4 regions of the Vibrio sp. Vb0937 genome follow, and region 1 is predicted to be linked to each of the others. Evidence: predicted binding sites of a transcription regulator. Region 1 holds the regulator's gene; each other region holds the start of a gene.

The links. The regulator PurR, encoded in region 1, represses purine synthesis genes. The targets are predictions, from matches to a motif close to TNANGNAAACGTTTNCNTNA.
Region 2: the regulator PurR is predicted to act here: its motif matches at 6,163-6,182, upstream of R7P67_RS20500 (NupC/NupG family nucleoside CNT transporter).
Region 3: the regulator PurR is predicted to act here: its motif matches at 3,607-3,626, upstream of metK (methionine adenosyltransferase).
Region 4: the regulator PurR is predicted to act here: its motif matches at 2,185-2,204, upstream of R7P67_RS04725 (formate--tetrahydrofolate ligase).

What each region holds. Positions count from the first base shown of each region.
Region 1 covers NZ_JAWOTK010000003.1:90,554-98,385, reverse strand. The annotation lists gene torD (molecular chaperone TorD) at 1-395, shown strand, start outside; gene purR (HTH-type transcriptional repressor PurR) at 864-1,868, shown strand; cyclic di-GMP riboswitch class I at 2,156-2,245, shown strand; gene R7P67_RS07305 (TfoX/Sxy family DNA transformation protein) at 2,362-2,952, shown strand; gene R7P67_RS07300 (TVP38/TMEM64 family protein) at 3,067-3,753, shown strand; gene R7P67_RS07295 (DUF2007 domain-containing protein) at 3,774-4,094, shown strand; gene R7P67_RS07290 (alpha/beta fold hydrolase) at 4,126-4,929, opposite strand; gene glgA (glycogen synthase GlgA) at 5,039-6,496, opposite strand; gene glgC (glucose-1-phosphate adenylyltransferase) at 6,486-7,703, opposite strand.
Region 2 covers NZ_JAWOTK010000029.1:21,901-29,732, forward strand. The annotation lists gene R7P67_RS20470 (beta-ketoacyl-[acyl-carrier-protein] synthase family protein) at 1-1,029, shown strand, start outside; gene R7P67_RS20475 (hotdog family protein) at 1,022-1,486, shown strand; gene fabG (3-oxoacyl-ACP reductase FabG) at 1,483-2,208, shown strand; gene R7P67_RS20485 (beta-ketoacyl-ACP synthase) at 2,205-3,428, shown strand; tRNA gene R7P67_RS20490 (tRNA-Arg) at 3,614-3,690, opposite strand; gene folD (bifunctional methylenetetrahydrofolate dehydrogenase/methenyltetrahydrofolate cyclohydrolase FolD) at 3,894-4,754, shown strand; gene R7P67_RS20500 (NupC/NupG family nucleoside CNT transporter) at 4,823-6,022, opposite strand; gene R7P67_RS20505 (LysR family transcriptional regulator) at 6,280-7,224, opposite strand; gene R7P67_RS20510 (lytic transglycosylase domain-containing protein) at 7,313-7,832, opposite strand, start outside.
Region 3 covers NZ_JAWOTK010000016.1:16,572-24,403, forward strand. The annotation lists gene endA (deoxyribonuclease I) at 1-392, opposite strand, end outside; gene R7P67_RS17105 (SprT family zinc-dependent metalloprotease) at 543-1,040, opposite strand; gene R7P67_RS17110 (DUF2189 domain-containing protein) at 1,108-1,905, opposite strand; gene metK (methionine adenosyltransferase) at 2,307-3,461, opposite strand; gene tkt (transketolase) at 3,777-5,771, shown strand; gene R7P67_RS17125 (LysR family transcriptional regulator) at 5,863-6,756, opposite strand; gene R7P67_RS17130 (ligand-gated channel protein) at 6,897-7,832, shown strand, end outside.
Region 4 covers NZ_JAWOTK010000002.1:255,879-263,710, forward strand. The annotation lists gene R7P67_RS04715 (CreA family protein) at 26-496, shown strand; gene R7P67_RS04720 (inosine/guanosine kinase) at 730-2,034, shown strand; gene R7P67_RS04725 (formate--tetrahydrofolate ligase) at 2,271-4,019, shown strand; gene glgC (glucose-1-phosphate adenylyltransferase) at 4,558-5,775, shown strand; gene R7P67_RS04735 (chitinase C-terminal domain-containing protein) at 5,873-7,832, opposite strand, start outside.

The sequences.
Region 1 (7,832 bases):
TGAAGACAGAAAAATACGGCGCTCTTCCTTACGCATCCATGTACATTGGTGAATCAGGTTTACTGAATGACAAGCCAGCTGAGGAAATGGAAAAGTTGATGGCTGAATTTGGCGTTCAAGTAGACGAAAACCTAAAGGAACCTGCGGATCACTTAGCCGTTGAGCTCGACTTTCTCGGGAACATGATTATCCGCTCAAACGAGCTTGAACAAGAAAAACACATGGAAGAAGCCTTCGTTAAACAAAACGACTTTATCCAGCAACAATTGATGTCTTGGTTACCTCAGTTTTCAGACAAATGTAAAAAATTCGACGAATTTGGATTTTACTCGAGTGTCGCGAAACTATTAGTTGCATTTTGTAAACTAGACAGCGCCTACCTTCTTGGTGAATAATTGCCGCCTATTTTTAGGGAGCCTGCCTATCGGGCTTCCTGTATGCCTGAAAGTGACCAATTGTAAGTAACTTGGGTATAATATTCGTTTGCCTTAACTTAGCGCAAAGACGCTTGGTTATTTAGCAGTCAAAATGTGACTTCAAATACACAAATCTCTTGCTGAAAACATTGCTAGTCAGTCCACATAGGGCTAAAATGTGAGCGCAAACGATTAAATATGATTTATATGTAAACCGCTGAAATATAGCGGTTTTTGTGTTTTCTTAACAGGTTGATGGCAATTTCTCATCAGATAGAAAAAAGATAAAATTCATCGACCGATGCTGCTACGTACCCTTTTGTCGCACTTGGATCAACCGCTGCCGAGACACTTAGCGCCAATTTTATATTGCTAGGTGTGAAACCATTAGAGCATCAGGTACATCCAATACGACATATTTCAGTAGCTCGATACAGGACACCATTTATGGCCACGATAAAAGACGTTGCTCGCTTAGCCGGCGTTTCCACTACGACAGTTTCGCACGTTATCAATAAAACGCGTTTCGTTGCAGAAGCAACGCAAGAAAAAGTAATGAAAGCCGTTGACGAGCTGAATTACGCGCCAAGTGCCGTTGCACGCAGCCTAAAATGCAACTCAACTCGTACGATTGGCATGTTAGTAACTCAATCAACTAACCTATTTTTCTCAGAAGTGATTGATGGCGTTGAGAGCTACTGTTACCGCCAAGGCTATACTCTGATTTTATGTAACACAGGCGGGATTTACGAAAAACAACGCGATTACATTCGTATGCTGGCTGAAAAGCGCGTTGATGGCATCCTAGTGATGTGTTCTGACTTAACCGAAGAACTAAAAGAGATGCTTGACCGTCATGCGGACATTCCTAAAGTGGTCATGGATTGGGGCCCAGAGAGCTCGCAAGCAGACAAAATCATGGATAACTCAGAAGAAGGTGGCTACATTGCGACCAAACATCTGATTGACAATGGTCATACGGATATCGCTTGTCTAAGCGGTCATTTTGAAAAGCTTGCTTGCCAAGAGCGCATTGCAGGTTTCCGTCGCGCAATGAGCGAAGCGAACCTAGCTGTAAATGAAGACTGGATCCTTGAAGGTAACTTTGAATGTGATACGGCCGTATTAGTTGCAGATAAAATTACCGCAATGGACAAGCGCCCGACGGCGGTATTCTGTTTTAACGACACAATGGCTCTAGGCCTAATGAGCCGCTTGCAACAAAACGGGATCAAAATTCCTGAAGATATTTCAGTGATCGGCTACGACAACATAGAGCTTGCGGAATACTTCTCTCCACCGCTAACGACTATCCACCAACCTAAACGTCGTGTTGGTAAAAATGCATTCGAAATTCTACTTGAGCGTATCAAAGATAAAGAACACGAAAAACGAATTTTCGAAATGCAACCTGAGCTTGTAATTCGAAATACTGTGAAAAAAATGAACTAAATTTCACTGTATTTAACCGTGTTAAATAAGCGCTCTACAGGGGCGCTTATTTTTTTGGAAAAATTAAGCATTCTCTAATACTTCACACCACTCTAATAACAATTGACTAACGTTAACTCCCTGTTTTATATAAATGTAATATATATTAAGAACTCCTTTTCAAAGGCCAATTTGCACCTTTCCATATGCAAAATAGAGCATTCAATCTATCATTTTTATTGAACCGAAATCACACTTTTAACGCTAAACCGTGATGTTAATTCAATATAAGAAGTATGCTCATTGTGTCACGCACAGGGCAAACCATTCGAAAGAGTGGGACGCAAAGCCTCCGGCCTGAACCATATTACGATATGGAAGGTAGCGGGGTTACCGATGGCAAGTGTGTAAGCAATGACTTTACTCTGTAATGACATTGTTTTTACGCATGTTTGCTACTCTCTCGGACCTGACTTTTGGTGGCGTAATATTAATTACACCGAGATAACAAAACATGGATAAACCGATACTCAAAGACTCTATGAAGCTATTTGAGGCACTTGGTAATATCAAGTCGCGCTCAATGTTTGGTGGCTTCGGACTATTCGCTGATGAAACAATGTTTGCACTAGTGGTAAACAATCAGCTTCATATCAGAGCAGACCAAAAAACTTCATCTGACTTCGAGAAACAAGGGCTAAAGCCTTACGTTTATAAAAAACGTGGCTTTCCAGTCGTTACAAAGTACTACGCTATTTCCAGCGATTTATGGGAATCAAGCGAACGCTTAATCGAAGTAGCGAATCAATCATTGAAAAAGGCAAAGCTTGAGAAAGAACAGCAAGCAAGTACAAAGCCTAACCGTTTGAAAGATTTGCCTAACTTACGACTGGCTACCGAGCGCATGCTAAAAAAAGCCGGCATCGAATCCGTAGAGAAGCTTGAAGAGGAAGGTGCGCTTAACGCCTATAAAGCGATAAGAGATACGCACTCTGCAACCGTCAACATTGAGTTGCTATGGGCACTAGAAGGTGCTATCAACGGCACTCATTGGAGTGTGGTACCTCAAGCTCGCCGAGATGAGTTGATGAACGGCCTCCAATAAAAGTCGGCCTAAAAACTATCTTGTAAAACCGCAGTCTAATCTGCGGTTTTTTTGTGAAATTTTTTCGGTTTTCCTACTGTCTTATTACATATATCCCAAATTGGAATCAAAATTATGAATAAGAAACTGATATTAGGTCTCATCCTACTAGCGGCTATCGTCTTTTTAGGTATTAACTTTGGCCAGTATTTAACCTTAGAGAATGCAAAAGCCCAACAAGAAGCACTAACTACATACATCGATCAGAATTTTGTATTCTCGGCTGCGATTTACTTTTTTACCTACATTGCAATTACCGCTTTTTCTATCCCAGGAGCGGCAGTAGTCACCTTACTTGGTGCAGCCTTATTTGGTTTTTGGACAAGCTTGCTACTGGTTTCTTTCGCTAGCACTATGGGGGCAACACTGGCCTTCTTGAGCAGCCGATACTTATTGCGTGACTGGGTACAAAACAAATTCGGAAATAAACTCAACGCAATTAATCAAGGTGTCGAAAAAGACGGAGCTTTTTATCTATTTTCCTTGCGTCTAATCCCTGTATTCCCTTTCTTTCTAATCAACTTACTGATGGGCTTAACACCGATGTCTGTAGGTCGATTTTATCTCACTAGCCAAATAGGTATGCTGCCAGGCACAGCCGTATATCTGAATGCAGGTACTCAATTAGCAACAATTGAAAGCCTATCGGGCATTGTTTCACCCGCAGTATTAGCGTCTTTTGCGCTATTGGGACTATTTCCAATCATCACTAAATGGGTTATGAATAAAGTAAGGCCGACACCAAGTCAGCAAAACTCGTAATTGGTGAAGTGGGTATTTTGATGAAAATATTTATCGCTAAAAACCCAGCAGAAGCACACATTGTATGTGAGCTGCTTAAAGTGGAACAAATTTACTGTGAAGTTCGCGGAGAAGGTATTTTCGGCTTAAAAGGAGAACTGCCGTTTGGTGATGATACCGATCCTTATGTGTGGCTTTTTGACACGGCACAAAAGATGAAAGCTGAAGAAATAGTAAAAGCATATCGAAAACAATCCGATAGGCATGAGTATCAAGATTGGCAATGCCCAAAATGTCATGAAATAAACGAAGGGCAATTTGGTGCATGTTGGCAATGTGGATATCAACTAGGAGAGCTATAGCGGCTCTCCTATTCAGTGGATGCACTCAGTTTTAAGCACATACAGCTTGCTGTTTAATAAACTCGATGGAGTGTTGATTGAAGTCTTCTGGACGCTCTACATTGCATACATGACCACAATTCGGGATTTCTCGTAGAATGCTGAGCTTATGTGCTGCAACCATTTCTTTGACAGGTTTAATAAACATGTAATCCCTGTCGCCCATTAAGTAAAGAGTCGGAATGGGTAACTCTCGATCTTTAAAATATTTCATTAACGGATTTACATCAGCGGCAAGAATAAACCAACGTTTAAATTCTTTTTGGCAAAGCTTCTTGGCTTCGCGAATAAAAAGGTGGCGAGATTCTCGTTGGCTTCTTTGAGGCATAACAATATAAGCGAACAGTTTGTAGAGCCACATGTACGGCAGGATATGCTTACAAAAATTACCTAATTTCACCAATATCTGAGAACGAGTGTTAAGCCTTGTGACAGCACCGCCGAGCACCATCGAACGTACGCGCTCCGATGACAATTCAGCAAGGTTTCGAACAATAATTGTACCAAGCGACATACCGACAAAATGAGCGGATTGGATCTTTAAATGGTCCAACACTTTCAAAATATCTTGGGTAACTTCCGTAAAGGTATAACGGCTAGCAATGAGCTCTTTAAGTAACTGATTTGACTTTCCATGACCTCTTAAATCGATCAGCAATAAGTTAAAGTGTTGCTTGTAAGCTTTAATTTGCTTGAACCAAATAGAAGAGCTACCACCAGCACCGTGCACAAATACAACCCACTCATGACTAGTAGGGTGCAAATAAGTTTTATGAAAAAGTAGCGGCTGGGTCATATTCAGTATCAAAAAGATCGTGCTATTAAGTAAAAAGCCATCCTACCACACTCCCCTTACTCAAGATAATAAAGGCACCTCATTCGGTGCCTTTCGTTACAATTTTAAGTCAAACTAACGCTGAGTGGTAAAGCTGCAAATAAGATTCTGCGGCCTTTTGCCAACAAAAGTCTTGTTGCATCGCGTGCAACTGTACTTTATTCACTTCAGGCTCGTTTTGAGCGTAGAGCAACAGTGCCCTTAGCATCGTTAACAACAATGCCTGCGGTGTCGGTTCGAAAAAAACAAACCCCGTTGCTTCAGATGGGTTTACATCATAATCGCTAACGCTGTCCTTTAAGCCACCAACACCGCGTACTATCGGTAATGTCCCATAAGCCATACTATAGATTTGGTTTAAGCCACATGGTTCAAACTCAGAAGGCATCAAGAAGAAGTCAGAACCAGCTTCAACGATATGCGCAAGTTCATTGTCATACGCTTCTACAAAGGCAAATTTGCTAGAAAACTGCGCGGCAACCTCTCGTAACTGAGCGGCAAGAACAGGGTCTCCGGTCCCAACGACAACTAGCTGAACATCGTGCTTCAAAAAATCGGCCAAAGCAGGCAACAAGTAATGAACGCCTTTCTGCTGGGTCAACCGACAAACCATACCGAACATAGCTACATTTTTTTCGGGCAAATTTAGTCGTTGTTGTAATGCTTTTTTACAAGCTTTCTTCCCTTGCGACATACTTTGCTGGTCGGCGCAGTAATTAACCGGCAAGTAGGTATCAGTTTCCGGATTCCAAGCGCTGTAATCACAACCATTCAAGATGCCGACTAAGTCCTGCGCACGTTGCTGAAACTCCCAAGCCATGCCGTGACTGCCAAGCTCTGTTTTTAGTTCCTCTGCGTACGTAGGGCTAACCGCGTTTATCTTATCTGCATTCATTACACCAGCTTTAAGCATCGTAATATGCGTTGCACTCACCGCAGCATCGGGAACGTTTCTACAATGAAACTCTGGCAAACACTGCACGTCTTCATAACTAAATACGCCTTTAAAGACCGCATTGTGAATTGAAATGACGCTTTTAGTATGAGCAAAAAACGGATCATTGCCATACCTGTGCTTGAGCAAAAATGGAACAAGACCTGTGTGCCAATCGTTCGCGTGTATGATATTAGGTTGAAAGGCGAGCTTGGGTAACATATCGAGACATGCTGCACTAAAAAACGCAAAGCGCTCGCCGTTATCAGTATACGCTTGGTTGTTCTCCGCATACATTGATGGTCGATTGAAATACGGCGGACAATCAATCAGGTAAACAGGATTTTGACCTAACATGAGCCGCAAAACTCGATACTCCGTATGCGGCCATGATGTTAATTCTGTTTCTAATACAACTTCTGCGTCTGCGAGTTTATCAATACTGCTGTACGCAGGGATGGTAATTCTTACGTCTTGCTGTAGGTTTTGAAGGGCTTCCGGTAGTGCCTTGGCAACATCTGCCAAGCCACCACTTTTAATGAGGCCTTCAACCTCAGAAGCTACAAACAGAATAGATAAGTTGTTAGTAGCCAACTCGAGCTCCTTTCGGAATAACAACAATGCCCTCCTCAGACACGTGGAAGTGTTTTTTATCTTCTTGAAGATTCACACCAATCTGAGTACCAGGAGCAATATCGGCATCCTTGTCGACAATCACACGACGTAAAACACAGCCTTCGCCAATTTTTACGTCACCAAGAAGTATACATTCGCTGATATCGCAAGCAGAAGCAATATTACTGCGAAAACCAAGCACCGACTTTTCGATTCTTGAGCCTCTAACATAGCTGCCATTACACACTAAACTATCGATTATCTGCACACGACCATTATCAGAGTCGGTAAATGTCGCAGGTGGCAATGGTGGGTAGTAGGTGTGCAATGGCCATTTACGGTTGTACAGCGAAAATGGAGCATCTTTTTCTAGCAGATCCATATGCGCTTGCCAGTACGCATCAATAGTTCCGACATCACGCCAGTACACCTCTTCTTTTTCGCCACTGATTTTGTTGGTACTGAAGTCATACACGAACACATCACCTCTAGGGAACATCTTTGGAATGATGTCCTTTCCAAAATCATGTGATGAAGCTTCATTATCCGCATCTTCGACCAACTCTGAGAACAGTACCTGAGCTTCAAAAACATAGTTACCCATTGAAACTAAAGCGTAATCAGGGTCACCAGGAATCGACTTCGGATTTGCTGGTTTTTCTTCAAAGCCAATCATACGACCTTCACTATCCACTTCGATAACCCCAAATTGCGACGCCTCTTTTAGTGGCATGCGCAATGCAGATACCGTCAGAGAAGCCTGCTTTTCTGAGTGAAAGTTCAGCATTTGTTTGATATCCATCTTATAGATATGGTCAGAGCCAAAAATACAAACTTGCTCTGGTTCCTCTAATTCCATAAAACGCAGGTTTTGATAGATCGCGTCCGCCGTCCCTTCGTACCAACGTTTACCAGTACGCATTTGAGCGGGAATAGGATCGATAAAGCGGTCTGTAATGCCGTTGATGTTCCACCCCTTTTTTAAGTGATGGAATAAAGATTGAGATTTAAATTGGGTTAGGACGTAAATGCGCATCAGATCCGCATTAACAAAATTGTTTAGAGCAAAATCGATCAATCGATAACTACCACCAAACGGTACCGAAGGTTTACTGCGAGATTCCGTTAAAGGTCTCAAACGAGAGCCTTCACCGCCAGCAAGAATCATTCCCAAAACACCAGCCATTTGTTGTTCTCCATATCGTTATAGCTTGGATTTGGTACTCGCTTGAATGAGTCATACTCGGGGAGTCAAGCGAATACATTTAGCAACCGTCTCTGAGTTTCTGTGAACTCTTACAACACGGATAAAAAA
Region 2 (7,832 bases), on a different contig from region 1:
ATCGGTCGAATCGCACAGACGTTACCGCAATTACCACCCGCACTCAGCCAGTTTGATACGAGAAACAACCGCCTCGCACTTTCGGCTTTACAGCAAATCGAAGGCGACGTGCGTGACGCCATTGCTAAATATGGCCGTGACCGTATCGCAGTCGTGATCGGCACCAGCACATCTGGCATTTCAGATGGCGAAATCGCATTTGGCGAAAAGCTGGCAAACGGTAATTTTCCTGCCGACTACCATTACACCAAACAAGAGCTTGGTAACTGCAGCGATTTTATTGCCGCCTACTTTGATTTGAGCGGCCCACATTACTCAGTTTCAACCGCCTGTTCTTCTAGTGGCCGTGTCTTTTTAACCGCGCAGCGCCTGATTCGCTCTGGCATTGTTGATGCGGTTGTTGTGGGTGGTGTAGATACCATTTGTCGCCTCACACTAAACGGCTTTAACGGTTTAGAAGCTCTATCCGATACCCTTTGTAAGCCGTTTGACCAACATCGCAACGGCATCAATATCGGCGAAGCCGCAGCATTAATGTTGCTAAGCAAAACACCTGCGCCCGTTGCTCTTCTCGGAGCTGGCGACAGCTCAGACGCACACCATATTTCCGCACCACATCCAGAAGGGTTAGGCGCAGAAGAAGCGATGAAAAAAGCGTTGGCCAATGCAGGACTTACAGCGCAAGACATTGGTTACATCAACGCACATGGCACAGCAACGCCGTTAAACGATGCGATGGAAAGCAAAGCCATTCATCGCTGCTTTGGTGACTCCGTTCCCGTAAGCTCGACAAAGCCACTTACCGGACACACATTAGGAGCAGCAAGTGCTACGGAAGCCGCGATCGCTTGGCATATTCTCAAGTACAGCCTTGATTTGCCAATACAACACTGCGAAACCAAAGCAGACGATATCCATATATCGTTAGTTGAGACGCCAACCAAACTGGGTAACAAAGCGATTCTCAGCAACTCTTTTGCTTTTGGTGGCAATAATATTAGTCTTATTTTTGGTTACGCTCATGACTAAACTTCCTCCCATCGAACAACTTTTGCCACACGACAAACCAATGATCTTGGTTGATCGTGCTTTGGATGTTCAACAAGATACGATTCACTGTCAGGTTGATATCGCAGAACACAATCCGTTCTTCGACTCGGCCTCTCAAACTGTGCCAGCTTACGTTGGCATTGAGTTTATGGCGCAATCTGTCGCGGCGTGGTCTGGTTACCACGCATTAATGAAAGAACAAGCGCCACCGATTGGCTTTTTACTTGGTAGCCGTCGATACACGTCTGAATGCGATACGTTTTCTCGCGGACAGGTGCTCGATGTGTATGCTGAAAAAGTTATGGAAGATAACGGTATGGCGGTTTTTTCAGCCCGTATTGAGCTACAAGGAACTGTTGTAGCGACTTGCCAATTGAACGTTTATGTTCCATCAGAAGAAAAATTACAAGAAATGAAAATCAGGAGTCAACAATGACCCGACAAGTCCTCGTTACAGGTGCCAGCAAAGGCATCGGTAAAGCCATTGCCGTTCAATTAGCCAAAGATGGTTTCCAAGTCATTGTCCATTACATGGGCGATCAACAAGGCGCGCAAGACACCCTAAACACCATCGAACAGCATGGTGGTAGCGGTCGTCTTATCCAATTCGACATCAGTGACCGCGCAGATTGTCGTGAGAAGCTAGAAGCCGATATCGCCGCACACGGCGCTTACTATGGCGTCGCAAACAACGCTGGCATCACAAAAGATACCGCTTTCCCTGCGATGACCGAAGAAGAATGGGATGGCGTGATCCATACCAACCTAGATAGCTTCTACAACGTTCTTCACCCTTGTGTTATGCCTATGGTGCAAAAGCGCAAAGGCGGTCGAATTGTTACCCTTGCATCAGTATCTGGCCTGATGGGTAACCGTGGTCAAACCAACTACAGCGCAGCAAAAGCGGGCGTAATTGGTGCGACAAAATCACTCGCACTTGAACTGGCAAAACGCAAAATCACCGTTAACTGCGTTGCACCAGGACTTATCGACACAGGCATGGTAGACGAACACGTGAAAGAACACGCGATGCCGCAAATTCCTCTGCGCCGCATGGGAGAGCCAGAAGAAGTTGCTGGTTTAGTCAGTTACCTTATGTCTGACATCGCAGGCTATGTAACTCGCCAAGTCATTTCGGTAAACGGAGGCCTAGTATGAGCCGTCGAGTTGTTGTAACCGGAATGTCGGGTGTGACTGCGTTTGGTAACGATTGGCAATCTGTCGAACCAAAACTGCGTGACTGCCAGAACGCGACGCAATACATGCCTTCTTACGAACAGTATGATGGTTTGAACACCAAGCTCGCGGCACCAATTTTAGATTTTGAACTGCCAAAGCACTACAAGCGCAAGCAAGTACGCGGCATGGGGCGTGTTTCCAAATTGGCGACCGTCGCAACAGAAAACGCACTGAGCCAAGCAGGTTTGATTGGTAACGGCGTACTCACCAATGGTCAAACGGGTATCGCATACGGCTCATCAACAGGCAGTACTGACGCCATCGGCGCATTTGGTGTCATGCTGAATGAGAAAACCACGAAAGCGATCACCGCAACGACTTACGTGCAGATGATGCCGCATACCACAGCAGTGAACGTTGGTCTATTTTTCGGTTTGAAAGGCCGAGTGATCCCAACCAGCAGTGCATGTACCTCTGGCAGCCAAGCAATCGGCTACGCCTACGAAGCGATCAAACATGGCTACCAAACGGTAATGGTTGCTGGTGGCGCTGAAGAATTGTGCCCAACGGAATCCGCTGTCTTCGATACCCTTTTTGCCACCAGTCTGAAGAATGAAGACCCGAAAAGCACACCAAGACCTTATGACTCCGATCGCGATGGTTTGGTGATTGGTGAAGGTGCGGGAACACTGGTTCTGGAAGAGTACGAACACGCCGTCGCTCGTGGCGCGAAAATCTATGCAGAAATCATCGGTTTTGCCAGCAACTGTGATGCCGCACACGTCACTCAACCACAGATGGAAACCATGCAAATCTGTATGGAAATGGCTTTGCAAAACGCGGGCATTCCTGCTGAGAAGATCGACTATGTATCTGCTCACGGCACTGCCACCGACCGCGGCGATATTGCGGAAAGCAACGCAACAGCGAATGCTCTGGGCAAAGTGCCAATCAGTTCACTCAAGAGCTACTTTGGCCACACACTAGGCGCCTGTGGCGCGATTGAAGCGTGGCTAGGTTTAGAAATGATGCACACAGGTTGGTTTAACCCAACGCTCAACCTAGAAAACCTCGACGAGCAATGTGGCGATTTAGACTACATCGCTGGACAAGGTCGAGAGCTGGACGTGAAATATTTGATGAGTAACAACTTCGCCTTTGGCGGCATCAACACCTCCATCATCTTTAAAAAGATGTAATTCCCTTAATAAATGCAAAAGCGCTGGTTAACCAGCGCTTTTTTGTTGGTGGCTATCCAGATTGCTAGAAATTGCAATGGCTAGAATGCCATTCAAAAGTTGTAGATAGAGTGGCAATTACAGCCAAAAACCTAAAAACGACAAAGCCCCGACAACTCAAAGAGTTATCGGGGCTTTTGAATAAATGGCACGCCCTATTGGATTCGAACCAATGACCACATCCTTAGAAGGGACGTGCTCTATCCAGCTGAGCTAAGGGCGCGCTACAGGGACAGGATTATACGAGTTCAAACGGGTAAATCAACGGGTTTTCATAACATTCTGATCTGAATGCCTAAAAAAAGTCCATTAAAACGCTTAATGTTCAAAAACACCACAAAGCAAACGTTTGCGTATGGATGTTGATAAGAAATTCTGCGACAATGCGCCGCAGATAATCTGCCTTCTTAATTTATAAGGAAAGTCATGACTGCTCAAAATATAGACGGAACTCTCATTTCCCAAACTGTTCGATCTGAAGTGGCTGCACGTGTTAAAGCACGTGTTGAAGCTGGGCTACGTGCTCCTGGTTTAGCAGTGGTTCTAGTTGGTGAAGATCCTGCTTCTCAGGTTTATGTCGGTAGCAAACGCCGCGCATGTGAAGAAGTTGGGTTTGTTTCTAAGTCTTTTGACCTTCCTGCGTCTAGCTCAGAAGAAGAGTTACTAGCTCTGATTGATGAATTAAACAACGATGATGAAATTGACGGCATTCTAGTGCAATTACCCCTTCCTGCGGGCATAGACACAACACATGTTTTAGAGCGCATTCACCCAGAGAAGGACGTGGATGGCTTCCATCCTTACAACGTTGGTCGTCTTGCGCAGCGTATTCCAAAGCTTCGCTCTTGCACGCCAAAGGGCATCATTACCCTACTCGACCGTTACAACATTGAGCTACGTGGTAAACATGCGGTTGTGGTTGGCGCATCAAACATTGTTGGTCGTCCAATGACACTTGAGCTGCTGCTTGCGGGCTGCACAACAACAACATGTCACCGTTTTACCAAAGACCTAGAGAGTCATGTGCGTCAAGCTGACGTTGTCGTGGTTGCGGTTGGTAAGCCTAACTTCATCCCTGGTGAGTGGATTAAAAAAGGCGCAGTGGTGGTCGATGTCGGTATTAACCGTCTTGATTCAGGCAAACTAGTTGGTGACGTGGAATACGACAAAGCACGTGAAAGTGCGAGCTTTATTACTCCTGTTCCTGGTGGTGTTGGCCCAATGACCGTCGCAAGTTTAATTGAGAACACAATGCTCGCTTGCGAACAGTTCCACACAGACAAATAGCGTAAAACTTCAGATACGAAAAAGGCTCCGCAAGGAGCCTTTTTGCTAATTGTTTATATCTATTTCAATTACAGACTTAAAATCACGCCCGCAATAGAAGCGCTCATTAAGTTCGCCATGACACCAGCGATAATCGCACGGAAACCATGCTTAGAAACAAATGCACGCTTTTCTGGTACCAAAGAGCCCAACCCACCAATCAGCATCGCCATGCTTGAGATGTTTGCAAAGCCACACAAAGCAAACGTCACGATTGCTTGTGAGTGTTCACTAAGTTGAGACTTCACTTCTGCAAGCTGGATGAAAGCGACGAACTCATTCACCACAATCTTGTTACCAATCAGCGAGCCTGCTGTGGTTGCTTCTTGCCATGGTATACCCAACAACCAAGCGACTGGCGCAAACACAAAACCTAGGATGAGCTCAAAACTTAAGGGGGTCCCAATAAGATCACCTATCCAGCCTAACATGCCGTTTAGCATTGCAATGACACTAATAAACGCCAGTAACGTACCACCGACCGATACAGCAATGCGTACACCCGCCATGGCACCATCGGCTAATGCTTCTACTACGTTGGTTGCACGTGGAATTTCAACTTGGCTAATGTCGATATCTGCTGCTTTATCCGTATCTTCTGGCATTAAAATTTTTGCCATCAACAAGCCGGCAGGTGCTGACATAAATGCAGCAGCAATAAGATAGTTGAGGTCGACACCCAGTGATGCGTAACCAACCAACGTTCCGCCAGCAACTGACGCTAAACCACCTGTCATAACTGCAAAGAACTGCGAGTCAGTCATGTGTTTTAGGTAAGGCTTTACCATTAATGGTGCTTCAATGGTGCCAACAAAGATATTCGCCGTAGCAGACAAAGACTCAGCACGACCGATACCCAGCAGCTTTTGAATACCACCACCGATAAAGTTAATGATTTTTGGCATCACACCAATGTGATAAAGACCTGAGATAAGAGAGGAGAAGAAAACGATGATACCCAGAACATTGATCGCAAAGGTGAAGCCCCCTGTCGCCAAATTACCGAATAAAAACGCAATGCCCTCTTGACCATAGTTGATCAAATTCGACACAACACTGCTCACTGAATTCAGCGCATCTCGTCCTGCTGGTACATATAAAACCAACAACGCAAACAGTACCTGCAAAGCAAACGCAAACGACACTGTTCTCAGCTTTATATTTTTTCTATTTGTAGAAAGTAGCCATGCTAGGAATAGTATGGCTACGATACCAATAATTGAGTTCATAAAATGAATCCGACAGAAGGGGGATATGGAAGGCACCGGATTGTATAGCGGACTCAAAATGCTGCAAGTTGAGGATGTTAACAGTGTGAAAAGTTTAAGCGACCAATAACTGACCAACAAAATAACCAATTGAATTTATTAAAGATAAACGTTTGCTTATTTTAATTATTTCCATATGGAAAATATGTTTCTGGTTCAGGAAAAATTTTTGTGAAGTGAATCACCTTATGTGTCGTTCTACAACGTCATTGATCCTGTTATTTAGGAATAGAGATGTAAGGCGCCAAACGTTGGTCCCAATGACAAGGGTTGCCGATCTTCTGTTTGATAAAGTTAATCACTGCGGATATTTTTTTTGGCATATGCTGGCGGCTTGGGTATACCGCATAAAACGGCATCGACTGGCTGGCTTTCCAGTCAGGTAACAGCTGTATTAACTTACCCGTTCTAAACTCATCCCCCAGCAAGTAAGTGGCAAGGTAGGCAATACCCCAACCTGCAATAGCCGCATCCCGAACGGCTTCTGCCAGATCCACTGAATAGTTACCCGAGACTTTTACATTCAATTCTTGCTGATCTTTGGTAAACGCCCACCCCGTATAGTCACGCTCCCAGCTTCTGTATATGAGGCAGTTGTGAGCAGATAGGTCATCCGGTTCTGCTGGCGTGTCATGTTTCAATAAGTAATCTGGCGATGCCGCAACAACAAACTGGCAATCCGTCAAACGCTGCGCAATGTAACCTTCAGGCAAATGCTCGTTGTTGGTTACCCATAAATCGAGCCCTTCGGCTAACATATCGACCTTATAGTCAAACAGATGTACTTCCACTTGAAGTTGAGGATACAGTTCGCGTAACTCTTGAATCGCTGGAATAATGTGTAAGGTACCAAATGATTGCGACAACCCAAGACGTACCAAACCTGCTACTTCATCCCGCTGGGTTTCCATCTCTAATGTGGCGCTGCTCACCGCTTGTACCACTTGCTCACAGTGATGAAAAAAGGTTTTCCCTGCCTCAGTCGGCGTAAAGCTTCGCGTAGTGCGTTGAACAAGCTTGATACCAAGAGACGCTTCTAACTGACTCAACTGTTTGCTCACATGAGACACCGACACGCCTAAGCTCTTTGCAGCAGCTGTGAAGCTTTTGTGTTTAAGAAGAGCGGAGAAAATCACCATTTGTGCGGCACGTTCAGATAACACGCTTTACCTCGATTTGGTTATAGAAAAAACAAAGGGCTCCGAAGAGCCCTTGTATTGAAGACTGAATGCCAAATTGTTTGATGGCAGATCAGTATTTAATGCGGTCAGCCAAGTGACTCACAGCAAGTGCGAAGTAGTAAGAGCGGTTCCACTTCATCAATACGTTGTAGTTATTGTAAACCAGATACGTACGACCATTCTCGTCGTCCGGCATGATCAACCATGCTTTGATGTCTTCATCCAGTTTTGGCAACGGGCTACCGTCATATTTTGTGATACCTAATTGGCTCCACTCTTGAAGGTATTTGCCTTTTTCAGCCGTGCGCCCTTCTAGGCTGCGATCAATATTTTTAGGAACCTTAACTTGGCGACCCCAAGTATATTTATCATCCCAACCAGACTTGCTCAAATAGTTAGCGGTTGATGCAAACACGTCCGCTTCAGATTGCCATATGTCTTTTTTACCATCACCGTTGCCGTCAGCAGCAAAACGAAGGAAAGAGCTTGGCATAAACTGGCATTGACCCATCGCACCAGCCCATGAGCCTTTAAAGTTCTCTAGCTCAATATGGCCTTGATCGAGGATCTGCAGTGCCGACATGGTCTCT
Region 3 (7,832 bases), on a different contig from region 1:
GAACGGTCACCGTTTACTTCACCAATAGCAGGAGTTAGGTTGTGCAAGTCTGCTTCCATCAAACGAAAAGTTTTGTCTTTTTTCTTACAGTTTTTACGTCCGCCATCTTGCCAGCATTGACGCTGGTGGCCAAATTGCCACGCAGGAACAATGTGCTCCCATTCGATTCGTGCAGCCCGTTTTTCTTGTTTACGGACTTGGTAACCGCAAGAGGCTAAATCGGGTAAGCCTTTCTTGCCTTGCCATTGAATGTTACAGCCACAGTAGAAGCTTGTTGGGTGGTCTTGATAAATTTTGACCGCCTCACGTTTGGCTGCAGAGAATGAGCTCGGTGGCGCGGCAATCGCAGTGCTAGAAAGCGCGATAAGCAACAGAGAGAATAAGTATTTCATGATAAAAGTCTTTATAAAGTATGGCTTTATTCATGATAACACGCATAAAATAGCTTTAGTGATGAGTAAGTTAACAATAAGTGGGGAAGGGAAGGTTTTGATCAACTCGATCTTTGTTTTGGGAACGCAAGTAACACTATGAGGTAAGGGCTACGATAATTGAATGCCGGTGAAGTTAAGTGGTTGGCGGCATTTTTGACAAGAGTACGTCGCCTCTTTGCGCAGCACTTTATTATGACGGCGAATCGATAGAGGGTAGGTCATACAACCACAACGATACTCAAAGGTTTTACCTTGAACGGATTTTACTTCAAAGCTGTGAGTGGTTTTGGCTGGTACGTTAAATACGGCTTCCATGACGCCTTTCCATTCTTTACCGTGAGGCCTAACTCGCCCGTAAACCTGATAAGTAATCAGGTGTGCTACTTCATGAGGAATGACTTCATCTAAGAATGCTTGGGTGTTTTCGCGAAATAAAACAGGGTTTAGGCGTACTTGATTTAATTGAAGGTAGGCTTTTCCTGCCGCTTTCCCACGGACGTCGAAGGTGATTGTTGGAATCGGGAAAGAACGTTTGAAAGCTTGTTCCGCCATCGCGATACATCCCGCCATCACTTGCTTGGCTTTATAGCTGAGTTCTATATCCACAATTCACCTCGATAAATCAAATAAAAAAGCCCCCGCATTGCGAGGGCCAGATCATAGCATCAGTTAATTATGGTGTGTGTTTTTTCTTGATGGTGGCATGGTAAGCGTGCCATGTACCGTAGCCTAGAATTGGCATGGTAAACAACATTCCGATCCCGTAGGTCGCAAAGCCGATAAGAATACCGCCACAGATGATCGCTGCCCAAACAATCATTGCTGGAATGTTGGATTTCACGGCATTAAAGCTGGTAAACACAGCGGTCATCATGTCTACGCGACGCTCCATCATGAGCGGAATAGAAAAGGCTGAAATGCTAAACACCACACAAGCCAAAACAAAGCCAACTAAAGAGCCGATGACAAGGAAGGGTAGGAACTCACTTAAAGGTGCCCCTTGAACAGAAGGGTAGAGTGCATGAAGTAGAGCGGCAATGCGCATCCAAAATATCATACACACTGCGAGTAACACGGCGAACGCCCATTGAGATGTTGAGTTACGACCGATCGCTTTCATTGAATGGAACAAGCTTGCTTTGTGTCCGCGCTCTCTCTCCCAACTGGCATCATACAAGCCCAGCGCGAGAAACGGACCGATTAACATGTAAACAATCAAACTGGGCATGACGACCAAGTGTGTGCCTTGCCACTGTACGAGCAAAACAATGCCTATTGCAGCTGCCATAAAACAGATGCCATAGAAAGCACTAATAAGCGGCATTCGCACGAAATCATGCAGACCTAATGCGAGCCAATGAAAAGGTGCAGAAAGATTAACCGTATTGCACGGTATGGTTCTGGCGTATTCGTTGTCTGGCACTTCCTTTCGCTTGTTGTGGAAGTCCGATGGATTAACAGTTCGAGGCATAACTCCTCCTTGATTTATTCCCACATTATCCGCTTATACCAACTGACAGCGGTTTTTGTTCAGTCAAACTTGAAGCGACTTTTTCAAGTTTACATCTGAGCATTGGCTTAGTTTGGTATCGGCCATAAAGATGCCGACTCATGTCTTTACTTAAGTGTTGCTTCCACAGTCGCCAGCATCCGACGTCTCTATTTAAATTGGAGTTAACAATATTTTAACTATTGGCGGAGATGGGATAATTTACAAATAATTGCTTAAAATTTATTCGGTATAAAAATGAGGGAGAAATAGGACTGCTTTGTGGGGCAGGGCGGTATGAGCCGAAATGGCTGGATAAAAGTTGCTGAAAATAAAAAGCCCCCGCCATAGGCGAGGGCTTGATTGATTCTTGCTTGGCTTGATTATTTGATGCCAGCGAAATCGCGTAGAAGTGCAGCTTTGTCTGTCGCTTCCCACGGGAATTCTTCACGACCGAAGTGACCGTAAGCCGCTGTCTTCTTGTAGATAGGTTGAAGAAGGTTAAGCATTTCTTGTAGACCGTATGGACGTAGGTCGAAGAATTGACGAACCGCTTCAATGATGATGTCGTGAGATACTTTCTCAGTACCGAACGTTTCCACCATGATAGACGTTGGATCAGCAACACCGATTGCGTAAGAAAGTTGGATCTCACAACGGTCAGCCATGCCTGCCGCTACGATGTTTTTCGCTACGTAGCGTGCTGCGTATGCTGCACTACGGTCAACTTTTGATGGATCTTTACCAGAAAACGCACCGCCACCGTGACGAGCTGCGCCGCCGTAGGTATCTACGATGATCTTACGACCAGTTAGGCCACAGTCACCCATAGGACCACCGATTACGAAGCGACCGGTTGGGTTAATGAAGAAGTTTGTTTCTTTGTTGATCCACTCAGAAGGTAGCACTGGCTTAATGATCTCTTCCATTACCGCTTCACGCAGGTCTGAAGTTGAGATTGAGTCACAGTGTTGAGTTGAAAGAACAACCGCGTCGATACCAACGATGTTACCTTGATCGTATTGGAATGTTACCTGAGATTTTGCATCAGGACGCAACCAAGGTAGTGTGCCGTTTTTACGAACTTCTGCTTGCTTTTGAACAAGACGGTGAGAGTAAGTAATTGGCGCTGGCATTAGTACTTCAGTTTCGTTACAAGCGTAACCAAACATGATGCCTTGGTCGCCTGCACCTTGTTCTTTAGGGTCAGCTTTATCAACACCTTGGTTGATATCTGGCGACTGTTTACCGATTGTGTTTAGTACCGCACAAGAATCTGCGTCAAAGCCCATATCTGAATGTACGTAGCCGATTTCACGAACGGTTTCACGAGTTAACTCTTCGATGTCTACCCATGCTGAAGTCGTGATTTCACCACCCACCATTACCATACCGGTTTTAACGTAAGTCTCACATGCAACACGAGCCTTTGGATCTTGCTCTAGAATCGCGTCAAGAACCGCATCAGAAATCTGGTCTGCAATTTTATCTGGATGACCTTCTGATACTGACTCAGAAGTAAACAGGTGCTTAGCCATGTTAGCTCCACTATATCTGGTTTAAAACTGGGGAATGATAAACTCTCCAGCGCAAATTAATACTAATTTTTGTAGGTGTATCTACATCTAGACGTCTATTCTAAATTTGATTGCTCGAATTACAAGCTCTTTTTTGGTTTTTGTTATAACCAAACGTTTGCCTGATTTATTGATAATTTTAAGAACCTCGAACGATTTGGCGCGAAAGGTGCAATATTTGTGAGGTTTTGGACTGGAAAACGTTTGCACACCCAACAGGGCTTTGAGAGAATTATGACCTACTTTTCGTTTCGCTTAATGTACTCAGGAGCAGACATGTCGTCTCGTAAACATCTTGCCAATGCAATTCGTGCTCTAAGCATGGATGGTGTTCAACAAGCTAACTCAGGCCACCCAGGCGCACCAATGGGTATGGCTGATATCGCTGAAGTTCTTTGGCGCTCTCACCTAAACCATAACCCTTCAAACCCAGAGTGGGCCGACCGCGATCGCTTTGTGCTGTCAAACGGTCATGGGTCAATGCTTATTTACTCTCTACTGCACTTAAGCGGTTACGAGCTATCTATTGACGATCTGAAAAACTTCCGTCAATTGCACTCAAAAACCCCAGGTCACCCAGAGTACGGCTACGCGCCTGGTATCGAGACAACAACTGGTCCTCTAGGTCAAGGCATCACTAACGCTGTTGGTATGGCGATCGCAGAGAAAGCACTAGCGGCACAGTTCAACAAAGAAGGTCACGATATCGTTGACCACTTTACGTATGTGTTCATGGGTGACGGCTGTCTAATGGAAGGCATCTCGCATGAAGCATGCTCTCTTGCTGGGACGTTAGGTCTAGGCAAACTGATCGCGTTCTGGGATGACAACGGCATTTCTATCGACGGTCACGTTGAAGGCTGGTTCTCTGACGATACACCTAAGCGTTTTGAAGCGTACGGCTGGCATGTAATCCCAGCAGTCGATGGTCACGACTCAGACGCGATCAACGCAGCAATTGAAGCAGCAAAAGCGGACCCACGTCCTACGCTTATCTGTACCAAAACAATTATCGGTTTCGGTTCTCCTAACAAGTCTGGTTCGCACGACTGTCACGGTGCACCACTAGGTCACGATGAAATCCAAGCGGCTCGCGAATACCTAGGTTGGGAGTACGGCCCATTTGAGATCCCGGCAGATGTTTACGCTGAGTGGGATGCAAAAGAAGCGGGCGCCGCGAAAGAAGCAGCTTGGAATGAAAAATTCGAAGCATACGCTGCAGCTTACCCTGCAGAAGCGGCAGAGCTTAAACGACGTCTAAACGGCGAACTTCCTGCACAGTGGGAAGAAAAAGCGAACCAAATCATTGCCGATCTTCAAGCAAACCCAGCGAACATTGCATCACGTAAAGCATCGCAAAATGCACTAGAAGCGTTTGGTCAAATGCTTCCTGAGTTTATGGGTGGTTCTGCTGACCTAGCGCCTTCTAACCTGACCATGTGGTCTGGTTCTAAGTCTCTAGAAATGGAGGACTTCTCTGGCAACTACATCCACTACGGTGTGCGTGAATTCGGTATGACCGCTATCATCAACGGTATCGCATTGCACGGTGGTTTCGTTCCTTACGGCGCAACATTCCTAATGTTCATGGAATATGCTCGTAACGCAATGCGTATGGCTGCGCTGATGAAAATTCAGAACATCCAAGTTTACACGCATGATTCGATCGGTCTTGGCGAAGATGGCCCAACTCACCAACCTGTTGAGCAAATGGCGTCTCTACGTGTAACTCCAAACATGAGCACATGGCGCCCATGTGACCAAGTTGAGTCTGCAGTTGCATGGAAACTAGCGATTGAACGTAAAGATGCACCAACTGCACTTATCTTCTCTCGTCAAAACCTAGCGCAACAAGAGCGTACTGCTGAACAAGTCGCAGACATCGCGAAAGGTGCTTACATCCTGAAAGATAGCGAAGGTAAGCCTGAGCTAATCCTTATCGCAACAGGTTCTGAGGTTGAGCTTGCAGTGAAAGCCGCTGAGCAACTAACTTCAGAAGGCAAGAAAGTACGCGTTGTTTCAATGCCATCAACAGATGCATTCGACAAACAAGACGCCGCTTACCGTGAATCTGTACTGCCATCAGACGTAACGGCACGTATCGCTATTGAAGCGGGCATTGCTGATTTCTGGTACAAGTACGTTGGCTTTGACGGTCGCATCATCGGTATGACAACATTCGGTGAATCCGCACCTGCTGGTCAGCTATTCGAAATGTTTGGCTTCACGACTGAAAACGTAGTGAACACAGCAAAAGAATTGCTAGCGTAATTGCAGGACCGTCTAAACAGTCGAACGTAAACGACAACTGTTAGATGCTAAAGTTAGAAAGGCCATCATTATGATGGCCTTTTTATTTTTGTCAGGTTTTCCAACCTTGTGGAATGCTTTGATGAATGCAGTCTAAAAGTACGGATAAGCGCAGTGGTGGTCGTCCTGCTGGTGTATAGCAGTTAATGGAAATAGGCTCAGAAAGCCAACCTTCTAAGCAAGGTGTGATTCGCCCTGGGTGATGTTTCTCATAGCCGCATGCTGTCCAAGTCGGCAGCAGTCCAATACCATGACCATTCGCGATACTGTCTATTTGCATTGCTATGTTGTCGCTGTATAGGCGACTAACAAAGGGTTCTAAAAAGAACTCACCGTGTTGAGGGTGTGCTAGCATCAATCCATTTTCTTGCACTGAACCAAAATCGATCCATGGATGTGCTTCAAGTTCTTTGGGGTGCGGTATAGGCCCATGTTGTTTTAGATAATTTGGAGAGGCAAAAGGGGTATAGCGAAATACCCCCAGCACTTCTTTTCGCCAGTCTAGCTCTTTACGTTCACCGAGCCAGATGAACAAATCTGGGTCATGATGCGCCTCAGAAAAGTCACTGGTAAGTTGAACTCTAACATCGGGATTATCAGCAAGAAAACGATTGAGTACGCCGCCGAGCCAGCTTCTAACTAAGGCAGTGTGACAAACAATATGCAGTGGCCCTGAAACTTGGTTCGTTAAACCTTGAAGTGCATCATAACTCTCTTCACTTAACTCAAGAATCTGGCGGCTGTAGTGGGCAAAGATTTCTCCAGCTCTTGTCAGAACTAATCGATTACCTTGTCTGGCGGTTAGAGCCTGACCGAAGTCTTCTTCTAATTGTGCCAAGCGACGACTTAGCGTTGATTTTGGCTGATTAAGGGCTTTAGCAGCGGCTGTCAAACTTTTATGCTGATTGAGCGCATCAAAGGCTCTAATTGATGCTAAGTCGTGCATATTTATTTTACTCCTTACTGCGTTATGTACGAGTTCCATAAATGGAAAGAACCGTTCCATAACTCTCACTATGCATCTCATTCTATTTGTGAATAATTCACTTTCGAAAATAATAATCATTATCAATTATGGAGATGTAGATGTCTACTCTTAGACTGCCAGTTATTACCGCAACTGGTATTTTAGCCTTCGTCAGTGTCCCTCATGTTTTTGCCAATGATGCAGTTTCTAAAATGGAAACAGTGGTTGTAACTGCATCAAGCTACGAGCAATCTCAAGCGGACGCGCCTGCAAGTATTAGTGTGATTTCACGTGAGGAGTTGGACTCTCGTTATTACCGCGATGTGACTGATGCACTAAAAAGTGTACCAGGTGTTGTCGTGACAGGTGGTGGTGATACCACCGACATTAGTATCCGTGGTATGGGTTCTAAATACACTTTGATACTGGTCGATGGTAAGCGTCAAAGCACGCGTGAAACTCGTCCAAATAGTGACGGTCCTGGTATCGAACAAGGTTGGTTACCTCCTCTTCAAGCGATTGAGCGAATCGAAGTTATTCGTGGCCCAATGTCGACGCTTTATGGTTCTGATGCGATTGGTGGTGTGATTAACGTCATCACACGAAAAGATGCGCTAGAGTGGACGGGTAATGTTCAACTGGGCACGGTACTACAAGAGAATAGCCGCTCAGGTGGAGAGCAGAGCGCGAATTTTTTCGTTAATGGTCCGTTGGCTGAAAATTTATCTCTCCAAGTATATGGTCAGTACACAACCAGAGAAGAAGATGACATCGAATACGGTTATGAAGATAAAGATATGCAGAGTATCTCTTCAAAACTGACTTACCAGATTAATGAGCGCCACTCGGTGCAATTAGAAGGTGGCACGTCGGCACAAAGTCGTCGTGGTAATGTGGGCCTTTCAGTGCCGACCACTGGGTGTCGTGGTGGGTGTGAAGACTCACTGAATGAATATCGTCGTAATTACGTAACGGTAAGCCACAACGGTGATTGGGATTCGATTGGTACTTCAGATACTTACTTACAGCGTGAAGAGAGCGAGAACAAATCTCGT
Region 4 (7,832 bases), on a different contig from region 1:
TCTTTCCTAGTTAAGGACAAAAATAATGAAAAAGATGCTGTTAAGTGCATTGCTTGCTACTACTCTAGTTGGTTGTTCAGATAACGATGTTGCTGACGTGGGGCTCGGTTGGTTTACTTTGAAAGACATCAAAGTCGGTGAGTTGAAAGACGAGGTGGTAACAGGTGTCACATGTCACATCGCCTCTATCGAAGCGGATTTCAGCTTAGCAGATCCAAGTGATAGCTCAATATCATGTCGTCAGACTGGCGAAATCACACCGGAAATGATTGCAAAAATAGATAAGAGTAAGTCCGGTGAAATTGTATTTAAGAAGTCAAAAAGCATTTTCTTCAAAACAATGAAGGTTCGCCGTATTTATGATGCCGATAACCAAACCTTACTCTACTTGTCTTATACAACAAAAGAGACCGATGGTAGTTTTAAGCATAGCCTTTCGACAGTCCCACTTTGGGGTACCAAGGCTTACGTTGAGCCAACTGAAGTGAAAAAGTAACGCGGGTAAATTTAGTTAGCGCGGAGCAGGCTCTTTCCGGGCGCTGCTGAGCAACAAGTTTAAAAAACAACCCATTGCAATACGACAAGCGTCATAAATTGCAGCTGCTTTGGTTGCTATTTACTCAGCTCGCTGATTTTTTCAGCGAGCAGACTTCTTTGTAATAAATCGCCACGATTTTCATTTTTTTGTGATACAATCCCGCCTCTTTTTTTTCTCACTCAAGAACAAGCATGAAGTTTCCTGGTCAGCGTAAATCTAAACACTACTTCCCAACTCACGCTCGAGATCCATTAGTAAACCAAATCCGACAGGCACCTAAGCTATATCGCCCAACTATTGTTGGTGTCGGTCAAACCATTGTAGATATCGAAGCACGTGTAGATGACGCGTTTTTAGAGAAATACAACCTGAGTAAAGGACATTCGCTCGTTCTTGAAGAAAGCAAAGCAGATGCACTTTACGAAGAACTGGTTGAGCAAGGCCTGATCACACACCAATACCCAGGTGACACGATTGGCAATACTCTTCACAACTACTCAGTTTTAGCCGATAGCAAATCCGTTTTGCTCGGTGTGATGTCTAAGAACATTCAAGTCGGTTCTTTTGCTTACCGCTACCTTTGCCGTACGTCTTCACGCATGAACCTTAACCATTTACAAACGGTAGATGGCCCTATTGGTCGCTGCTACACCCTAATTTCTCAAGACGGTGAGCGTACATTTGCTATCAACGAAGGTCATATGAATCAACTACTTCCGGAAAGCATTCCTGAAGAGATCTTTGAGAAAGCATCAGCCCTGGTTGTTTCTTCTTACCTAATGCGTGGTAAAGAAGAAGATCCAATGCCTAAAGCGGTACAAAGAGCGATCGACTTTGCTAAGAAGCACGATGTCCCTGTTGTACTTACGTTAGGGACAAAGTACGTTATCGAAGGTAACGCACAGTGGTGGCAAGAATACATTCGCGAAAACATTTCTGTTGTCGCTATGAATGAAGAAGAAGGTGCGGCGCTAACAGGTGAAACAGAGCCGCTAGCTGCTGCTGATAAAGCACTTGAATGGGTTGATCTCGTACTGTGTACGGCAGGACCAAATGGTCTGTACATGGCTGGTTACACCGACGAGAAAGTAAAACGAGAAACCACACACGACATCCTTGAAAGCTCCCTCGAAGCCTTTAACCAGTACGAGTTTAGTCGTGCGATGCGTAAAGAAGACTGTCAAAACCCAATGAAGGTCTACTCTCACATCGGCCCTTACCTTGGTGGACCATTAGAGATTAAGAACACTAATGGTGCAGGTGATGCAGCCCTTTCAGCCTTACTGCATGACATGGCAGCAAACTCTTTCCACCAAAAAGAAGTGCCTAACTCAGAAAAGCACGAAGTACGATGCTTAACCTACTCCTCGCTTTCTCAGATCTGTAAATACGCAAACCGAGTAAGCTATGAAGTGTTGACGCAGCACTCTCCTCGCCTATCGCGAGCGCTTCCTGAACGAGAAGATAGCTTAGAAGAGACTTATTGGGATCGTTAAAACGACAGCTTTAAAGCTAAAAATATATCAAGGTCACCATTTGGTGGCCTTTTTGTTTTTATCTAGCACTATAACGAGTAGATTTCGTTAGTATGTCGCACAATACGAAGCAGTAAACTCTTTACAAGCCTAACCGAAACAGTACCATCACCAAGCAGACCTTTGCCTCACAATAATACTCGTTATAACTCAGGTAGTTTTTCAACGCTACCCGTGTGCCACTTTGGGGATTCTCCATGCAGTCAGATATCGAAATTTGCCGAAACACACCACTTTTTTCTATTGATGTTATCGCGGAAAAAGTAGGACTATTGCCCGAAGAGTATGACACTCACGGGAAGCACAAAGCCAAAGTCCACCCAAAATGTTTGGAACGACTCAAAGCAAATGATGACGGTAAACTTGTACTCGTCACTGCGATCACGCCGACTCCTCTTGGCGAAGGAAAAACCGTTACGACGATAGGATTGGCGCAAGGTTTAGCAAAGCTTAATCAATCTGTTACTGCATGTATAAGGCAACCTTCGATGGGACCCGTCTTCGGTATTAAAGGTGGCGCAGCGGGCGGTGGTTATTCTCAAGTAGCTCCAATGGAAGAGTTAAACTTACACCTTACTGGTGACATTCACGCAGTGACAGCGGCGCACAACCTTGCTTCAGCCGCTCTTGACGCTCGCTTGTTCCATGAGCAACGCGAGGGTTATGATGCCTTTGAATCACGCACCGGGTTAAGAGCACTTAAAATCGACACGGCAAGTATTACTTGGAAACGAGTGATGGACCATAATGATCGTGCACTACGTAAAGTCAAAATTGGCCTCAATGATGCAGGAAAAACCATCAATGGTTTCGAGCGTGACGAAGGGTTCGATATTTCAGCCGCTTCCGAGTTAATGGCTATCATTGCACTAGCCAAAGATTTAAAAGATTTACGCCAACGTATCGGGAAAATTGTCGTAGCGTACGATTTGAACGGAAACCCGGTCACCACGGAAGATCTACAAGTTGCAGGAGCAATGGCAGTAACACTAAAAGAGGCGATTGCACCAACACTGATGCAAACTCTAGAAGGTGTTCCTACGTTGATCCATGCAGGTCCATTTGCAAACATCGCCCATGGAAATTCATCCATTATCGCGGACGATATTTCGCTAAAACTGTCAGGTTACACGGTAACTGAAGCCGGTTTTGGTTCGGATATGGGATTTGAGAAAGCGTGTAACATTAAAGCTGCTGCCGCCAACAAAGCTCCTGACTGTGTAGTGATCGTAGCAACATTACGTGGCCTCAAAGCGAATTCTGGACACTACGATTTACGGCCAGGTATGGCTATTCCAGATTCCATTTTTAATCCGGGCCAAGCAGCATTGGAGGCTGGGTTTGAAAATTTAAAATGGCACATAAATAACGTTCATAAATACGGTTTACCTGCTGTCGTTGCCATTAACCAGTTTCCACAAGATTGTGTGAAAGAGCTTAAAGCTCTTGAAGAGCTGATTCACCAATTTAATCCCGAAGTTAAAGTAGCCATCAGCACCGCTTTCTCGCAAGGCGGACAAGGCACAACGGAACTAGCTCAACATGTTATTGATGCGTGTACCACGCCTATAGAGTTTTGTCCGTTATACAACAAAGAGCAATCATTACTCGAAAAGCTCATGGCAGTATGTGAAGCGGGCTATGGAGCAACCAATATAGAAATGACTCCTATCGCGACTGAACAGCTCAAACATTTTGAGCAATTAGGCTTTAACAACTTAGCGGTTTGCATCGCGAAGACACCACTATCTATAACCACAGACTCCGCAGTCAAAGGCGCACCAACTGGTTTTACCGTCCCAATCCGTGAGCTGCGCTTGTGTGCGGGCGCAGGATTCGTTTATGCATTATCTGGTACCGTGATGACGATGCCAGGCTTACCTGATAAACCCGCATTTATGAACTTAGATCTTGATGATGAAGGAAATATCGTCGGTCTCTCTTAGTGCAGTGATAACGTATCGCTATCAGTGATAGTGAACATATTCATTGAGTGAGTGGTCTACTTACCTATCCACTCACTCTCAACAACTGTGAAAAGAGTTGTCTCAGGCCTTCTACTCTTGAATTGTTGATACAAAGCTCTCTTGCCTTACATCAACGCGCCTGTTTTAGACCTTTAGAGTTAAGACGCTAACCCTAAGCCTTGTTTAGCCATAGTTATTAAGCTAGAAAACCCTATTTATCTTCTTGTTTTGTCGCCACTTTACATTGTAAATCCATACTTGTTGACTTCTCCTTTCTACAATTTTGCGCCAATTTGATGCACGGGCTATTTAGCGCTTCACTAATATGGTGCAGTTGTCTTACAGTGAAATTTTAACCTCCTTGATTTTTAAGGAGATATTCTATGGCTCGATTCTTGTAGTAGACTTTTCACTAATAAGCACATTAGCACATGCTTTTCAAAACCTCTGCGTTGCATACCACCTCCTTCAGGTTAGCACCGTTTTGATGCATGTCAGAAAAGGGAAAGGGAATACTATGGAAGACGCACTCGCCGTAATTTTAGCAGGAGGGATGGGGTCTAGACTCAGCCCACTCACCGATGACAGAACCAAGCCAGCCGTACCTTTTGGCGGAAAATATAGAATTATAGATTTCACACTAACCAATTGTTTACATTCGGGTTTACGCAAGATCCTTGTTTTAACCCAATATAAATCTCATTCACTTCAAAAACACTTACGAGACGGCTGGTCGATATTCAATCCAGAGCTAGGTGAGTACATTACTGCTGTTCCACCACAAATGCGCAAAGGTGGTGCATGGTATGAAGGAACCGCCGATGCGATTTATCACAACATGTGGTTGCTATCGCGAAATGATGCAAAGCATGTGGTTGTGTTATCCGGCGATCATATCTATCGAATGGACTACGCCGCAATGCTTGAAGAGCATAAAGAGAAAGGTGCTAAGCTCACCGTTGCCTGTATGGATGTTCCCGTAGAGGATGCTTCAGCATTCGGTGTAATGGGCACCACAGAAAGCGGGCTCGTTACTTCGTTTATAGAGAAACCTGAAACCCCACCTACCCTTCCTGGAAGCGCGACCAGAAGCCTTGTTTCTATGGGAATATATATCTTTGATATGGATGTTTTGAAAGAAGTGCTTGAAGAAGACTCAAAACTCGATTCATCAAGCCATGACTTCGGAAAAGACATCATACCTAAGCTGATTGATACGGAATCCGTTTACGCTTATCAATTCTGTGGTAGTAAAGGGCGCGTCGATAAAGATTGCTATTGGCGCGACGTAGGTACCATTGATTCCTTCTATGAAGCGAATATGGATCTACTAGAACCTGTGCCGCCAATGAATCTTTATCAGTCCAATTGGACGATTCGTACTTACGAGCCGCAGTTTCCACCAGCTCGTACTGTATCGTCGGCTACGGGTAATGAAGGTATTTTTATTAACTCCATCATTGCTACCGGTGTCATCAATTCCGGAGGCTCAGTACAGCACTCCATAATCTCCTCTAACGTACGCATTCAAGATAGTGCAACGGTAGTCGATTCCATCATTTTTGATGACGTAGAAGTTGGTGAAGGAAGTCAGTTGGTAAACTGCATAGTTGATAAACATGTTCGTATTCCGCCACATACTCAAATTGGCATCAACAAACTTGAAGATGCGAAGCGATTTAAAATCTCAGACAAAGGTATTGTCGTCATACCCGAAAGTTACCAATTCGATTAAACGACAAACTATCACAACAAAAAAGCGCACGATAATCATCGTACGCTTTTGTTTAAGTGCCTGTAAACATTAGGCTATAACAAATAATCCATAATAATTAGATGTTACATACCGTTGACCAGCTACCATCTGTACCCGGTTCAGCCGCTGTCCACCAGTTCGCTTGGTAAACCACACCGTTGTGGATGATCTTATCACCTTGGTTAGCGTGGCTTGGATTACCTGCCCAATCCGTTTGTGGCAGAGCTGGGTATGTCACTAAACCTGTCGTATCACACGTACCTGGTTCAGTGCTACCACCACCCGTGCCCGCATTGAGATCACCAATTGGTAGAGCTGGCTGTTCAAACTTAAACGCAAACTCTTTACCACCAGAAATCACTGAGTAGTTAGCCGGACCAGAGATTGGTAGGTAGTAAACCATATCAAGCTCGTAAGTGCCGCCCGCTGGCAAGTCTTTCCATGCTGGTAGAGAGAACGACACACGGTGCATTACGCCATCTAAGCCACCAATGTTGTTTGCTCGAGTATGTCCAGAAGCAATCACTTTCAAACCACCACCTGATTGGTCTTTCGCGTTGTCCGGCGCAGATACTGGGATATCGAATTGGAATTCAGTACCGCCAGGGATCGCTTGACCAGTGTTGTTCGTAAACGTGATTTTCGGGTTAATTGGGTAGTTTTGGTCGCCAACTTTGAAGCCGCCAACACTAACAGTAATGTCTACTGCTTCAGTTGGTGTTGGACCAGTCGCTACTTTGTTACCGTAAGGCGTCGCAGACTTAAACTTGTCGTAGATAGCTTTGGTCATAGTGTTACCCATGTGGTATTCACCATTACCCGCCGCACAAGCTTGTTCAGTTGCATCTACTGCCGTACGATTACCATTTGCATCCAGTACGTAACAGTTGTAGTCACCTGCTAGTTCCCAGAACATGATACCGCCGATCTCTTTATCGATAACGTAATCGGCTTTCACCTCGATAGAAGCTTTATCTTCCGTAGATAGGAATACGCTCTTCTCTGCGTTCCACAACCAAGGTGCCACAGCAACGCTATCGTAATGACGAGTATAAGTACCAACAAACTTATCTGAAGGATCGTTGACTGGGTCGAGACCGTAAGCAGCTGCGTAAGAGCCCCAAATACCGTTTTCTAGGTTCTTAGCATGCCACATTGGGTTAGAACCAGCGCCCATTTCGTTTCCTTTAGGGTCGGTATCATGCCACATGTTGTCGATACCAATAGCGCCGTGACCACAGTTGTTCTTCTCACCTTCACCTGTGCCCGGTTGGCACTCTGCTTGGTTTGGTAGTGCCGCTCGGCCCCAAAGGCCATTTTCGCCACCAGTAACACCTTGCCAACCACGGGTGTAGTAAGGAACACCAATGTTGATACGACCTGCTGGCATAGAACCACGGAAGTAATGGTAAGCCCAGTCTGTGTTCAAGTAACCGATACCACCGTATGCAGCAGTACCGTATACGTTCCACTGCGCTAGCTCCGAGTCTTTACCTGTATCGAATAAAGCCGCGTTATGACCAACGTGATCATTCCAAGCCCCATGCAAGTCGTAAGACATGATGTTTACGTAGTCTAGGTACTTAGTTACATCGAAGGTTTCCATCCCACGTAGCAAGTAACCTGAAGATGGTGCTGCGATAGTCAGCATATAATGAATACCATCTTGTGCGGATGCCGCATCAAGTTTCTCACGCAATACTTTCATCAGCTCTTGGTAAGACGCCCATAAATACTGACGACGTGGTTCCATGAAGTCTTTGTCGTAAGGGTTACCAGCACCAGCCATTGACGTCGGGTATTCATAGTCGATATCCAGGCCATCGAACTTGTACTGACGCATCATTTCAACGGCAGAAGTTGCGAACTTCTCAATACCAGCATGATTAATAGAACCGTCCGCATTCGTCGTCATGGTGTAGAAGCCACCATCAGCTACACGATCGCCGTTCGTATCGAAGTGACCGCCCGTTTCAGCCCAACCACCAATCGAGATTAGCGTTTTAACATCATGTTTTTGCTTGTAAGTTGCTAGT